2 regions of the Bacillus nitratireducens genome follow, and region 2 is predicted to be linked to the other one. Evidence: riboswitches for the same ligand, from Rfam matches in the RefSeq annotation. Region 2 holds a riboswitch; the other holds the start of a gene.
The links. A riboswitch is a leader RNA that binds a small molecule or an ion and turns the genes downstream of it on or off. The one in region 2 is predicted to bind cyclic di-GMP.
Positions count from the first base shown of each region.

Region 1: it holds a riboswitch for cyclic di-GMP, as region 2 does, so the genes downstream of both, Q3V31_RS23965 (methyl-accepting chemotaxis protein) here and Q3V31_RS06015 (SpaA isopeptide-forming pilin-related protein) in region 2, are expected to answer to the same signal.

Region 1 is NZ_JAUMJO010000007.1:128,401-133,122, reverse strand. It holds gene Q3V31_RS23965 (methyl-accepting chemotaxis protein) at 1-1,495, opposite strand, end outside; cyclic di-GMP riboswitch class I at 1,639-1,723, opposite strand; gene Q3V31_RS23960 (anaerobic C4-dicarboxylate transporter family protein) at 2,006-3,319, shown strand; gene thiE (thiamine phosphate synthase) at 3,407-4,066, opposite strand; gene thiM (hydroxyethylthiazole kinase) at 4,083-4,722, opposite strand, start outside.
Region 2 is NZ_JAUMJO010000001.1:1,138,692-1,149,684, reverse strand. It holds gene Q3V31_RS06065 (lipase family protein) at 1-549, shown strand, start outside; gene Q3V31_RS06060 (hypothetical protein) at 564-860, shown strand; gene Q3V31_RS06055 (TetR/AcrR family transcriptional regulator) at 1,062-1,643, shown strand; gene Q3V31_RS06050 (hypothetical protein) at 1,646-1,813, shown strand; gene Q3V31_RS06045 (PH domain-containing protein) at 1,893-2,369, shown strand; gene Q3V31_RS06040 (PH domain-containing protein) at 2,362-3,798, shown strand; gene Q3V31_RS06035 (DUF975 family protein) at 4,000-4,653, shown strand; gene Q3V31_RS06030 (hypothetical protein) at 4,852-5,265, shown strand; gene Q3V31_RS06025 (CPCC family cysteine-rich protein) at 5,286-5,552, shown strand; gene Q3V31_RS06020 (TetR/AcrR family transcriptional regulator) at 5,971-6,507, shown strand; cyclic di-GMP riboswitch class I at 6,677-6,769, shown strand; partial or broken gene Q3V31_RS06015 (SpaA isopeptide-forming pilin-related protein) at 6,827-10,993, shown strand, end outside.

The DNA.
Region 1 (4,722 bases), on a different contig from region 2:
ATTGTGCTGATTTTGAAATTTTTTCAAAGAAAGCACCACTACTTTGAAAAAGTTTAATTCCGGATTCTACTTCTTTTGAAGCTTTTTGTATTGAAACAACAGCTTCTTCCGTTTCAACTTGCGTTTCCCCTATTAATTTAGCTATGTCTTTTGCTGATGCTTCCGTTTTCTCTGCTAATTTACGAACTTCATCGGCAACAACTGCAAATCCTCGCCCAGCTGCCCCAGCACGTGATGCTTCAATGGAAGCATTTAAAGCTAGTAAGTTCGTTTGATTTGAAATACCTGTAATTACAGTTACAATGTCACTTATTTCTTTTGACCTTGTTTCTAACGAGTAAATGATAGAAGATAAATCTTGTACTGCATTTTGGATTAAACTCATTTGATTAATGATTTGTTCAATAACACCATTTTCTTTTATTGAATGATGCTTCGTACCTTCAGACTCTTTCGCCATTTGTTTTGCAGTATTAGTTATCTCTTCCATCCTATCTTCCATTTCATATACAATACCTAAATACTTTGGTACTGAAGTTTCTTGTGATTGAACGCCAGCCCTTAACTCAACTATAGAACTTACGATTCCTTGGACTGCCATGCTATTCTCTTTCGTACTCACTGACAATTCTTGCGAAGATAAGGAAACCTGTTCTGCTGTCTGCTTCACTTTATCTATAATTCCTTTAAACTTCTCAATGGTATTATTAAAATACGCATTAATAATACCAATATCATCTGGTCTTTCCTCTAATTTAATACTTAAATCACCTTCACCGACTCTGCGCAATCCTTCACGCAAATCCCGTAATGGAGCAAGTGCGTTACGCACAATTAAGAATTGAATAACAGTTGCAATTAAAACAGAAATACAAATAAACATTAAGCCTTGTATAATGAACTTTTCTTTTGTACTAGGAACAATAGAAGCATCTACATCAGCTGCAACAAGTGCCACAATGTTACCTTCTCCATCTTTAATCGGCTCTAATATCGTTACCCATGTTCCTAATGCGTCTTCATATACTTCTGTCATGTTTGCTTTTTTTGTGCTCATTACTTTATCATATGCTTCCATCCAAAGATCTGGTTGTTTATAATATTCTCCCGGCCTTACTTCAACAACATTTGCTAAACCTGTAGACAAATCAATGATTTGTAGCTCACCTTTTTCATTTTTTTTCGCTCCAACAATATACGTTTGTCCAACACTGTTCAATTCTTCCGTTGATTCATCTAATTTCTCTGTTAACTTCTCTCTCTTTTCTCTTTCTGCCGTTGGGTCTTTTGCAACATCTCTCAATATTTCCGCGTCTAATTTATGTAATATCGTATCTCCTGTTTCAAAAGAATGCCTTTCAAATATAGACATCATACTATTTTGAAACATGTTAAAACTTAACGCTCCCATAGTACCAACAAGCGTCAAAATAACTAACACAGTTAACAATACATTTTTTTGAAGAAATGATAGCTTGTGCCAATTTTTTTTCATTAACATCACCTTTCTTAATTAACTTAATTTAAAGTAAAACTATTAAAATATAAACCTTATTAATAAATGACAACAATTCTTATTTGTCTACAAATAAAAAAAAGACCAATGAAAAGAGCATTGGTCAAGACCAACCCTATCCGTCCGGTAACTGGCTAGCATAGTCGTTTGACCTTAGCCCCTGTAGTTTTGCGTCCTCATGTTTCCATCAGTTTGCCTTTCTCGCTGAACGAGTTGAACGATATGGGAGTTCTATGAGAATTAAAATATTCTCTTTCAAAGATTACAACATAAAAATTAAAATGTCCACTTATTTAGAGATGCAAATATAAAGTTTTAATGTATTATTTTTTCGAAATAATTTAACAAAGTTCGTGAATGTTACATTTCTTGTGTTATATAATAAAAAACGTATACAACACAAGGATTATTCCGGATATTCATTTAATTTTCATTCAAATTAAACTATTCGAATATATCTTAACTTACGAATTTCGGAGGTAGTTTATTATGTTTTGGCTACAATTTCTTACGTTACTACTCTGCATTTTTATTGGCGCACGCTTAGGTGGAGTTGGTCTAGGAGTAATGGGTGGCGTTGGTATGGCAATACTTGTTTTCGTCTTCCACTTACAACCTACAGCTCCTCCTATTGATGTAATGCTTATGATTTTAGCAGTAATTACAGCTGCCGGTGCTTTGCAAGCTGCTGGAGGAATGGATTATCTTGTCCATCTCGCTGAGAAAGCATTACGAAAAAACCCAAAGCGCATTACATTCTTTGCTCCTATTGTTACTTATTTATTCACACTATGCGCAGGAACAGGTCATGTCGCTTATTCTGTACTTCCTGTTATCGCCGAAGTATCTCGTGAATCAGGAATTAGACCTGAACGACCTATGTCAATTGCCGTTATCGCTTCACAGCAGGCAATTACAGCTAGTCCAATATCGGCTGCAACAGTTGCACTGTTAGCAATGTTAGCCGACTATAAAATCACCTTGTTAGATATTTTAAAAGTCAGTATCCCTTCTACTTTCATCGCTTGTATGGTAGCTGCATTCGTTGCTAGTAAAATGGGAAAAGAATTAAATGAAGATCCTGAATACTTGAAGCGATTAAAAGAGGGAATGATCCCTAAACTTGAAGAGAAAAAAGAATTTGTGGGTGCAAAAGGCGCTAAATTATCAGTTATCCTTTTCCTAGTAGGAACTTTCCTTGTCGTACTTCTTGGTTCATTTGAAGCACTTCGTCCGGGATGGATGGTTGACGGGAAGTTAGCTCGTCTTTCCATGCCAAACACAATTGAAATGGTTATGTTAACTATCGCAGCTCTTATTATTATTTTCTGTAAACCAAATGTAGAAAGCATTGTGTCTGGTAACGTCTTTAAAGCGGGGGCAACAGCAGTTGTTGCTATTTTTGGTATCGCTTGGATGGGAGATACGTTCTTCAACGGAAACTTAAATATGATTCAAGGATCAATTCAACACTTAGTGACTAGTGCACCATGGCTGTTTGCTATCGCATTATTCATTCTATCTATTTTACTGTATAGCCAAGCAGCAACAGTTCGTGCTTTAATGCCACTTGGACTATCACTTGGTATTCCACCAGCTTTACTAATTGCAATGTTCCCTGCAGTAAATGGATACTTCTTCATTCCAAACTACGGGACAATTGTTGCTGCAATTAATTTTGATCGCACTGGTACAACAGGAATTGGTAAGTATGTTTTAAATCATAGCTTTATGATTCCTGGCCTAATCGCAACCTTTACTTCTATCGGAATTGGAATGCTCTTAATTTCAATTATGTTTTAAATTAAAGCACAAACCTACAATTTTAAAAGGTTTGTGCTTTTTTAATCAAACGTTTGTTTAAATAAACGAAACAACTTTTTTACAAATCTACAAACTCTTACTTACTTCCTCTACTAGCTTCTTCGTACTCTCATACGCAGATTCCACTAAACTAATCGCAGAAATAACAGAGACACCATCCGCACCGGCTTCTATAACCGAAGCAGTATTTTCAATCGTAATCCCACCGATACCAACAATCGGTATCATAATTCCTTGTTCTCTAAAGTGGGCTAAACCTTTCGTTCCTTGAACTGCTTTCGTATCTTTTTTCGTACTCGTTGGGAAAATAGGGCCAACACCTAAATAATCAGCTCCGTTTTCAATTGCCCAGCGTGCTTCTTCAATTGTATGGGTAGATACACCCACAATTTTATCTCCCATTTTTTCACGAACAGAAGTAATTCCTTCATCATCTTGTCCAACATGCACGCCATCTGCATCTAACTCAAGAGCTAGTTCCACATCATCATTTACGATGAATGGTACACCGTACTCCTTACAAATTGCTTGTAGTTCTTTTGCGAAACAAATACGTTTCTCTCCCGTTAAAGCGCCTTCCCCCTTTTCACGAAATTGAAAAATTGTTATACCGCCTTCTAGTGCATCTCTCAATACTTGTAGTGGCTCCTTCGTACAATTGTTACTTCCCATAATAAAATATACCGATAATAATCTAGACATTTCAGCCTTTGTAATACGCGGCATCTCGTTCCCCTCCTTACTATATAAGCTCAATCTTCCCATATTTCTTAATATCATCTGAAGTTGTATTCGCTAACTGATTTAAAAATTCAATTTGGAAACTACCAGGTCCCTTTTCCACTGTCTTAGCAGCTGCCAGTTCCGCAGCTACACCATAAAACGTTAATGCCGCTACTGCTGCCTTTACATAATCCTTTTCTACTGCTACAAATGCTCCTATTACAGAAGTTAGTAAACAACCTGTTCCAGTCACTTTCGTTAAAATAGGATGGCCATTTCGAATAAGAATAGTTCGCTCTCCGTCTGTAACAACGTCTTCTTCTCCAGTAATTACCGCAACTGTATTTAATTCATCCGCTGCCTGTTTTGCAATATTTACAACATTACCATTTCCAGTACCAGCGTCTACACCTTTAATTTCCCATTTTTCATTAATAACATTAGCAATTTCAGCTGCATTCCCGCGGATAACTGCTAAATCGATTTCAGCTGGAATATGTCTCGCAACTTCTGTTCGATAAGAAGTTGCTCCTGCCCCAACTGGATCAAATAATACTGGTACACCATTTGTATTTGCCGATTTACCAGCAAGTAACATCGCTTCTACCTCTTCAGGACGAAGTGTGCCCATATTTAAAACAAGAGCTCCCGCAATGCTA
Region 2 (10,993 bases):
GGTTATGGGCCGTTTGGCTCATATGAAAGTCATATAGGATCTACTTATGCGGTAACACCACCAATTTCGAAAGAAGCAATGTCAAAGTTACCATTACAGCAAAAGCTTGGGATGGATGTTACCCGATTTTTGAATTCGATAAGTGGCCCTGGTTATCATTATCAAACAGATCAGAACTTCCGGTTTGGAGAGAATGGGTCTTTATCCAATAAATACTTGTTAAATGTAGACACGAATGAAAGAGTTTATGATTCACCAGGTGCGTTATTAGGCGGGGGAGAAATTCGTGTAGTGGTAGAGAATTTAGAACAAGCTGTAAGAGATATGAAGCGAAACGCGCAAGAATTTCAAGATAGAGTACCGAGGTTAATTTCTAATATGATGACATTATTAGAAACGGCTGAAAGTAGACGGGTAGAAGCTAAAGTAAATAATATACGTGCACATGTAGAGCATTTAAGTTTTTGGTACATACGAACAGCAACGGAAATTTCAGATTTTATTGAGAAGAAAGCCGATGATTATAAGAAGACGGATCAACAATATTAAGGGAGAAGATTAGGATGCCGAGAATTTACTTAAATGAAGAAGCATTGAGCCAAGCTTTACAGCAATTTGATCATATGATTCAAGACTTAAACCATAATAAAAGGGTTGTAAGTAATGTACATAATTTACTCTTATCAAGTTGGTCTCAACTTGGGGTGGGAAAAAAAGCCATTAGCGATTTAGAATCTTTTAAAAAAGATATCGAAAGAAGGATGGAAGAATTAGAGTCTGATAAAAGAGAGTTAAAGGGTGCGATTGATTTATTAAAAGCGCTAGATCAAAGTTATGATTACATGGGGCCTAAATATTAAATTACAAGAAGCACTCACAAAGGTGCTTTTTGTAGTTTAACTGGATTAAAGATTATTTTAGTCATTATTAAGGAATATGATCCTAGATCCATAATGTAGATTGAAAAAGTAATATACAGTTTTGAATCAAACTTGCAAACGATGATTTTTTATTTTACAATTTACTTACCGACCGGTAAGTAAAAATAAGTGAGGTACAGTATGACAAAGAATTTACAAACATCGCAAAACATTGTCGAGGCATCATTTAAACTCATGGCAGAGCATGGTATTGAGAAGATGAGTCTTTCCATGATTGCGAAAGAAGTAGGCATATCAAAGCCAGCTATTTATTATCATTTTCCGTCTAAAGAAGCGTTAGTAGATTTTTTATTTGAAGAGATTTTTTCTGAATATCATTTCGTAAATTACTTCGATAAAGACCAATATACGAAAGAAAACTTTGCAGAAAAGTTAATCGCAGATGGTTTACATATGTTGTCTGAGTATGAAGGTCAAGAAGGCGTATTACGCGTTATAAATGAATTCATCGTAACTGCGACGCGAAATGAAAAGTATCAGAAACGCTTATTTGAAATACAAGAAGATTTCTTAAATGGATTCCACGATTTATTGAAGCAAGGTGTGGAACTTGGTATTGTGTCAGAACATGGAACAGAAGAAAACGCGCATACGTTAGCGCTCGTTATTGATAATATGAGTAATTACATATTAATAGGGTTCCAGTTAAAGTATAAAGAAATTTGGATTCGAAATGTGAAAAACGTAATGAAGGAGGACTAAAGGTGAAAATGCAAAAAAACTGGTGGCTCGGTTTTCTTGGATTGATTGGCGTTTATAAAATTCCAGGTATGATTGAATCTTTTCAAGCGGATAAAGGTTGGTTTGCATTAATCGGTTTCGTGTGGTTACTTTGGTTCGGATATTTTATTCCTGAGAAGAAAGATAATTAAATTTCAATTTTCTGTAAAGTTATGTAAAATATAGATTGAGAGTATTCGTATATTAGATTACTAGATTTGGAGTGGTTACATGGATCCATTGAAAAATGAAATTCATCCTGACATGATCAAGGTGTGGAAAGTTCGTGCTGTAATTGAGGAAGGGATCGGTATTCTCGTCATTTTAGCTTACCTGTTCCTTATGATAAAGTTTGATTGGTGGGCGTGGATTTTGTATGTGCTGATCGGGTTAACAGTTGCACTAGCACCATTTGAGTACTTCCTATTCCCGAAACTGCGTCAGCGTTATTATAGCTATCAATTAAATGAAGAAGAGCTTGAAATTCAGCACGGTCTTTTCGTTGTAAAGCGCGTATTAGTACCGATGATTCGTGTACAGCACGTTACAATTGAACAAGGACCAATTATGAGAAAATATGGATTAGCAGAATTACATATTTCAACAGCGGCAACTTCTCACAGCATCCCAGGTTTAACGATGTATGAAGCAGAAATGTTGAAAACGAAAATCGCAGAATTAGCGAAAGTGAGTGATGAGGATGTATAAGAGGCAGCATCCCATTACGATGTTATTAGAATTAAAAATAACAGACTTTATACCACTACTTATTTTCATGTTTAGTTTAAATGGAAAGTTTCCATTTTGGTATTTAATTCCCGCTGGATTCGGTTTACTCACCGTCTTTTCAGCGTTTGAAAAATGGTATTACACAACATACTGGGTTGAAAATAACGTATTACATGTGAAACAAGGGCTCTTTGTGAAGAAGGAGAGCTACTTAAATAAAGAACGTGTTCAAACGATTAATACAAGTTCAAACGTGTTATATCAAATGCTTGGTTTAAAGAAAATTCAAATCGAAACAGCTGGCGGAGGCGATGATGCAGAAGTAAGCTTAGCTGGTATTACGGAAGATGAGGCGAAGGAACTTATCTCCTTACTAAATGAGCTAACTCCAGAAGTGAAAGCAGAAGAAACGTTAGAAGTAGTAGAAAAAGAAGTCATTACAGAGGAAAAGCAAGCGACAGAGTACAAATTAACTTTGAAAGAAATTTTATTAGCATCTGTTACATCTGGTCAATTTGGATTGTTATTCTCTTTAATATTTTTCGTTTATAACCAAGTAGATGAATACATTCCGAAATGGATAAAAAATAGCGTAGAGTCGTATGTAATGGATCATGATATATACGGCTGGATTTACATGGTAGCTATTTTACTTGTCGTTTCTTGGATGATATCCACAATTGGTTATGCGTTGAAACATGGAGATTTCACAGTGAATCGAAGAAATGATGAAGTCCGCATTTCGCAAGGATTACTTGAGAAAAAAGAACTTGTACTAAAATTGCACCGTATTCAAGGTATTACGATAAAAGAAAGTATTTTACGTCAGCCATTCGGTTATTGTGCTGTGCAAGTCGAAGTCATTCAAAGTAAGGGCTTGGGAGAAGAGAAAGACAAAGTTACATTGCATCCGATTATTCGAAAAGATCGCGTGCAACAGTTACTTGCTCATTTACAATTGCCATATGAACTGAATACAAACATTATTGCATTACCAAAAGCAGCCTTGCGCCGTTACTTAATTGATAGTTTCATATTCTTCGCAATGCTAGCAATCCCGCTTACTGGAATAAGCATATACTTTGAAAAGTATTACATCATGTGGGCGTTGTTACCGCTCGCTATCCTCATCTTTACACTTGGATACGCAACATTTAAAACAAATGGTTACGGCGTAAACGGAGAACAAATTACGATCATACATCGTAGTATTGGGAAACATACAGGACTTGTAAGAAGAAGACACGTCCAATCAATTGAAAAAACACAATCATATTTCCAGCGCCGGGCGGATTTATGTACCTATAATTTTTCTAGTGCATCATCGAATTATAAATTAGAACATACGAGAGTTGAAGATGCGGAGAGAATGCAGGATTGGTATAAGAAGAGAATAAGTGAGGATTAACTTGAAAAAGCTTGCCTATTATGAAAGGCAGGCTTTTTTTGTTATAGGAAAATGAGTGACTTAATCCATGTATTAGTACAGCGACAGCGCACATATATCAATACATATCAAAAAAAGTAGTATACTTCTATTTCAGGAAAATCTGTGGAATTTTTGATATAAATGGTATACTGATATAGAAAAAGTATTAGGAGGCTATATATGATAAGTCAGTTAAAAAGAGAAGCACTTGATGCATTAAAAGGAAAATGGGGATTAGCGGTAGGGGCAACACTATTACTTGGAATCCTTATTGGAGCTGTGGAATTTCTAATCACGGGTGTTTTCTCGATGTTTTGGGGTTGGGAAGAAGCAAGTGATTCGCTTACAGTAAGTATTATTGCAATGCTTGTTATCGGTCCGTTAACAATGGGCGCCTATTATCTTGTTTTAAATGCAATTCGTGGGACTAGTGTTCGCATTGGTCATATATTTAGATGGTTTAGTGATGGAAGTAAGCTTATGAAATCGTTTTTAACATACTTATTAATGTATGTATACTTGATTCTATGGACATTACTTCTTATTATTCCAGGTATTATTAAATCATTTTCTTATTCTATGACATATTTTATTTTGAATGATCATCCAGAATATACAGCGAATCAAGCGATTACTGAAAGTCGTCGTATGATGAATGGACATAAAATGGATTACTTTTTACTATGCTTAAGTTTCTTAGGTTGGTTCATTTTAAGTATTCTTACTTTAGGAATCGGTTTCTTATGGTTAGTACCTTATTTCTATTCGACATCGGCAGCGTTTTATGAAGAGATTTCAAAAGAATATTATAAAAAAGAAGACACTACTTTCTAATAACCACCTATCCCCCAAAGAATATAGGGCACAGATAGTTTAGGTGTTCCGTTCGCGGGGGTCACTTCAGGATAAGGTATAGGTTTTTATATAGAAATTCTACCCTCTATGTTTTATCATAGAGGGTTATTTTTTTATGTGAAAATGATAAAAAATAATTAATAATATATGTGAAGCAAAAAAGTGAGGTGAATGAGAATGAGCAAATTTTTAATACCGTATTCATTTGCTATATTAAGTTTCTTTATTTCAGCAACGGCACTTGATTTATATGATAGGATGGGGAAAAATGATGAGATGACTTCGCCGAACATAATTGGAAAGATAATTCAATCTACTGCGCAAATGGGAGTCCTTACATTGTATTTTGGAGTACCTATCATTTTAGGTGGCTGTCTTCTTGGTGAGCTATTGTTTAGAGGTATCATTTTACGATTTAAACTAAGCTATATCATATCTTTATTAGTATATTTACTTTTAGCCTTTAGTATTGTTTTCGTAACGGTAGGAATTCCAACTACATATGAAGATTCTAATGTTTTTTTCATGGTAATAACTATGATTTGCGCTGTTACATTCTTTGTGGGCCGGAATATATGGGAGAAAAAATAAATTAATAATGGAGTGACAGAATGAAATACACTTGTCCATGCTGCGGATATAAAATGTTAGAAGAAGAATCACCAGGTACATATGAAATTTGTAATATATGTTATTGGGAAGATGATCCTGTTCAGTTTAACGATCATGACTTTGAAGGCGGAGCAAATAAGCCCTCGTTAAGGCAAGCACAGAAAAATTTCATTGCATTTGGTGCTTGCGAGGAATGTTTGGTTGGATCAGTTAGAAAGCCGACTAGTGAAGATGTGAAGGATTCTAGTTGGAAGCAAATTTGTTAAGTGGTTTATAGGTAGAAAATGTTATTACTTATAGAAAGAGAAGTAATAACATTTTTTATTTAGTGATTAAAGAATTGACACCGTCTTATAAAATAAAACAATAACGCTGATAGGGTGGTAGGAAGACCAGCTTCGAAAAATGCTTGAAAACTAAAGGATAGGAAATCAACTCGTTAAAATGACATTTCATGTTTATGGGTATATTAGGAATTAATATAAATGTATAGATGTATAGTCAACGTAGTGTATTTAATGTTATCATATTGGATGATATGGAAATTTTTAATAGAAGAAGCAACTCACAATTCAAAAATAATGAGGCCTATATTGAATAAAAAAATACCTAGTAGTACTCAACAATATTAAAGATAAAATACGTATTTAGATAGAATTAGTAGAAATGAGGGTTTAAAAAGGAATGAACACGAGCATAACACGGCAAAAAATTTTAGCCGCCGCTTCTCAAATTGTTCAATTTAAAGGAGTAGCTAAGTTAACTTTAGAAGCAGTAGCAAAAGAGGCAGGTGTAAGTAAAGGGGGATTATTGTATCACTTTTCAAATAAAGAAGCTTTAATAGAAGGCATGATACTCAAAGGGACAGAGGAGTATCATGGTGCTATTCATAATAGGGTAACGGAAGACACAGAGAAGAAAGGAAGGTGGGTTCGTTCTTTTGTAGAGGAAAGATTAAGTAATGAGAACAGAACAGAAGAGTTGTGTAGTAGTATGATGGCAGCATTAATGCTAAAACCTGAATTACTTGAGCCATTACAACAAGCATTTCAGCAATTGCAAACTAAAATAGAAAATGATGAAATGGATTCTGTTTGTGCCACAATTATTAGATTAGCAGCTGATGGATTATGGTATTCGGAATATTTAGGGATCGGAAGACTAAGTCCTGAATTAAGAGAAAAAGTGATTCAAGCCCTTATTAATGCTTCTTATAAATAGAATATATAAACTATAGAATGAAAAAATTCCCCATTGGTTTGTTTAATCCGGTGGGGAATTGTTTTTTTAATTAGAATAATAGAACAATTGTATAGATGTTGAATTATAACCGTCCAGACGGTATAGTAATATTTGGTACAAGTGGGAAATGAAACAAAAAAAGAATAAAACATATTTTTAGCACACTATTCGAAAGGATAGGCCGCAAAGCTTAGAGTCTACGGTAATATATATTGGTTACTAAGATCGTCTGGTTGCACTTTTGATGCAATTGGATGATCTTTTTTATTATATAAATATAATATTCAAGGAGGAAAATATGCAAGCAAAAAGTACTAAAAGGCACATTTCAATGGTTTCATTAGTTTTTCTAGTATTATTTTCAGTGCTGAATGTGTGGGCTCCAGTTATTCAAGCTGCTGTGATGAAAAGTCCGGTGGATGATATTAGCATTTCCCGTACTGATGGCACGATATCTGAACCATATCAGGCTTCAGATGGTATGAAAGTAGAAGTGAAGTGGTCAGCTAAAGAACAGATAAAAAGTGGAGATCAATTCACAATTGATATGCCAAAAGAATTTCGAAAAGATCTTATGAATATGAGTTTTCCTTTAAAAGATGCTGAAGGAAAAACAGTTGGTACATGTGAGATGAAAAATGGTCTATTGACGTGTACTATGGGTGATTATGTAGAAGGAAAGAATAACATTAAAGGTTCTTTATTCGTAGAATTCTATTTTGCTCTAGAAGCATATGATGGTGTTCAAAAAATCCCATTAGAATTTAACGTTGATGGTCAAATCGTAGATAAAGAAGTAAGTGTAAATAATACGACAGAGAGACCGAAGCCACAGCCCAATACAGATAATCTATTGAAATGGGGTTCTTATAATCAGGAAGATCCTTCAATTGCAGACTGGACGGTATATGTAAATGCAACTGGAACAGAAATGCAAGATCTTAAATTAACAGACACATTAGGACCTGGGCATGAATTAATTACAGATAGCTTAGTATTAGAAGAGGCTGTATTTGAAGATGGCTATGCAGCAACAAATATTAAGCCAGCAGATTTATCTAAAATTAAAATCAATACAACGAAGGCTGGATTTACAATTGAATTTCCAGACAGCTCAAAAGGTTATATTTTAAGATATAAAACAAAAATTACAAATCCTGCTGCAAAGCCTCATAAAAATACAGTGAAATTAGAAGGCAAAAATATTGAAACTGAAGAAAAAGTAGGACAAGTATTTGTAAGTGGTGGGGGAGGAACCGGTTCAGGTGACAATAATCCACCTAGCATTGAAAAAAATATAGTTAATGAGAATGGTAAGCTTGTAGAGAATCAGCAGTTAACACAAATGGATCAAACTATTCAATATCAAGTTGGTACGCATATACCACAAGATCCGCCTAATTATACATCAATGGTAATTAGTGATGATTTAGAAGATGTATTAGACGTTATAGATGCGAAAGTATTTGATCAAAGTGGTCAAGATATTACGTCTAAAGGAAAGCTAACGATAGATAAACAAACAAGTAAAGTAACATTTACGTTCGGTGAGAGCTTTGACTATAAGTCATATGAAGACCAGATAATTAACTTGAATATTAAGGCGAAAATTAAAGCTGATGCAGACTTATCTTCTTATGTAGATAAGAAGATTCCTAATAAAGCAGAGTTACATTATGATGATAAGAAATTAACATCGAATGAAGTAACGGTTACGCCGCCGGAACCTCCAAAAGAAGGTACAGTAGCTATTCATAAAATAGATGCTGAGGATCCGAATAAAGAGTTAACAGGTGCCGAATTTGAAGTTCGAAATAGTGAAGATAAGGTTGTTGCAGTACTGAAAACAGGCGAAAAAGGTTTTTCAGCTCCTCAAACTTTAACACCTGGAACGTATAAAATTTATGAAAAAGTAGCACCTGAAGGATATCAAAAATTAACAAGTCCGGTAGAGGTTACACTTCAAGCTGGAGAAACAAAAACAATTGAAATTAAAAATACCATGCAAAAGGGTCAAATTGAATTAAAGAAAATTGATTCGGAAAATGGTGGCAAAGCATTAGCAAATGCAGAGTTTGATATAGTAAAAGACGGTGTAGTAGTTGAACATATTATTACAGATAAAGACGGTAAGGCAATTTCTAAACCGTTAGCACCAGGAAAATATATTTTAAAAGAAACGAAAGCGCCTGAAGGATACCAATTAAAAGCAAAAGAGTTCGAAGTAAATGTAGCAGGGGACGGCATATTCCCAATAACAGTAGAAAATGCAATGGTAGACAAAGGTAATGTAGAAATTACAAAAGTGGACAAAGAAAGCGGTGCAGTATTAGCAGGTGTCGAATTTGAAGTCCAAGATGAGAAAGGTGAAGTAGTAAGAAAAGTAACAACAGATAAAGATGGAAAAGCAAACGTTTCAGATCTATCAGTAGGAAAATACAAATTAGTAGAGACGAAAAGCTTACCAGGTTACAAAAAACTAACAGAGCCAGTATCATTTGAAATTAAAAAAGGCATGACAAAAGTTTTATCATTGAAAGTAGAAAATGAGCAGTTAGACAAAGGCTCAGTAGAAATTACAAAAGTAGATAAAGACAGCCAAACAGCATTAGCAGGCGTAGTCTTCGAAGTGCAAGATGAAAAAGGAAAAGTGGTAAAAAAAGTAACGACAGATAAAGATGGAAAAGCGAATGTCTCAGACTTATCAGTAGGAAAATACAAATTAGTAGAGACGGAAAGCTTACCAGGTTACAAAAAACTAACAGAGCCAGTATCATTCGAAATTAAAAAAGGTATGACAGAAGTTTTATCATTGAAAGTAGAAAATGAGCAGTTAGACAAAGGCTCAGTAGAAATTACAAAAGTAGATAAAGACAGCCAAAAAGCATTAGAAGGTGTAGTCTTCGAAGTGCAAGATGAAGCTGGAAAAGTAATAAAGAAATTAACAACAGATAAAAATGGAAAAGCAAAAATTGCAGACCTATCAGTAGGAAAATACAAACTAGTAGAAGTAGAAAGTTTACCAGGCTATAAGAAACTAACAGAGCCAGTATCATTTGAAATCAAAAAAGGCATGATCGAGGTACTATCATTAAAAATAGAAAATGAAATGGTAGATACGGGAAATGTAGAGATCACAAAGATAGATAAAGATAATAAGGCACCGTTAGCGGGAGTAACGTTTGTTGTCCAAGATGAAAAGGGCAATGAGGTGAAAAGAGTAACGACAGATAAAGATGGAAAAGCAAATGTTTCAGATTTACCTGTAGGAAAGTATGAATTAGTAGAGGTAGAAAGTTTACCTGGTTATAAAAAGTTAGAAAAACCAGTATCATTTGAAATTAAAAAAGGTATGACGAAGTCTTTAACATTCACTGTAGAAAATGAAATGGTAGATACAGGGGATGTAGAGATCACAAAGATAGACAAAGATAGTAAAGCCCCATTACAAGGTGTTGTGTTTGAAGTACGTGATTCAAAAGGGAAAGTAGTTACTAAAGTAACAACAGATAAAGATGGAAAAGCAAATGTTTCAGATTTATCTATTGGAAAGTATGAGTTGGTAGAAGTAGAAACACCAGCAGGATACAAACCGCTAGAAAAACCAATTTCATTCGAAATTGAAAAAGGTAGAGTAACAGCATTACAATTAACTGTAGAAAATGAATTAGTGGATTCAGGAAATGTAGAAATTACAAAAGTAGACAAAGGAAATAAAGATGCTTTAGCTGATGCCGTATTTGAGATTCAAGATGAAGCAGGACAAGTGGTTGCTAAAATAACGACAGATAAAGATGGAAAAGCACAAGTTACTAATTTATCAGTTGGAACATACAAGTTGGTAGAAGTAAAAGCACCAAAAGGATATAAGCAATTAGTAGATCCGATTACTTTCCAAATTGAAAAAGGCATGACAAAATCTCTCGCTTTAACAGTAGAAAACGAAATGTTAGATAAAGGTTCAGTAGAAATTACAAAAGTAGATAAAGAGAGCCAAAAAGCATTAGCAGGCGTAGTCTTCGAGGTACAAGATGAAGCAGGCAAAGTAGTAACAGAAGTAAAAACGGATAAAGATGGAAAAGCAAAAGTCTCAGACTTATCTGTAGGACAGTACAAATTAGTAGAAAAAGCAGGCTTACCAGGCTACAAAAAACTAACAGAACCAGTATCATTCGAAATTAAAAAAGGTATGACGAAAGTTTTATCATTGAAAGTAGAGAATGAACTATTAGACAAAGGTTCAGTAGAAATTACAAAAGTGGACAAAGAAAGTGGCGCAAAATTAGCGGGCGTAACTTTCGAAGTGCAAGATGAAAAAGATAAAGTAGTAACAAAAGTAACAACAGATAAAGATGGAAAAGCGACAATTTCAGATTTATCAGTAGGGAAATATAAGCTAGTAGAGGTAGAAAGCTTACCAGGATATAAAAAACTAGCAAAACCAGTATCGTTCGAAATTAAAAAA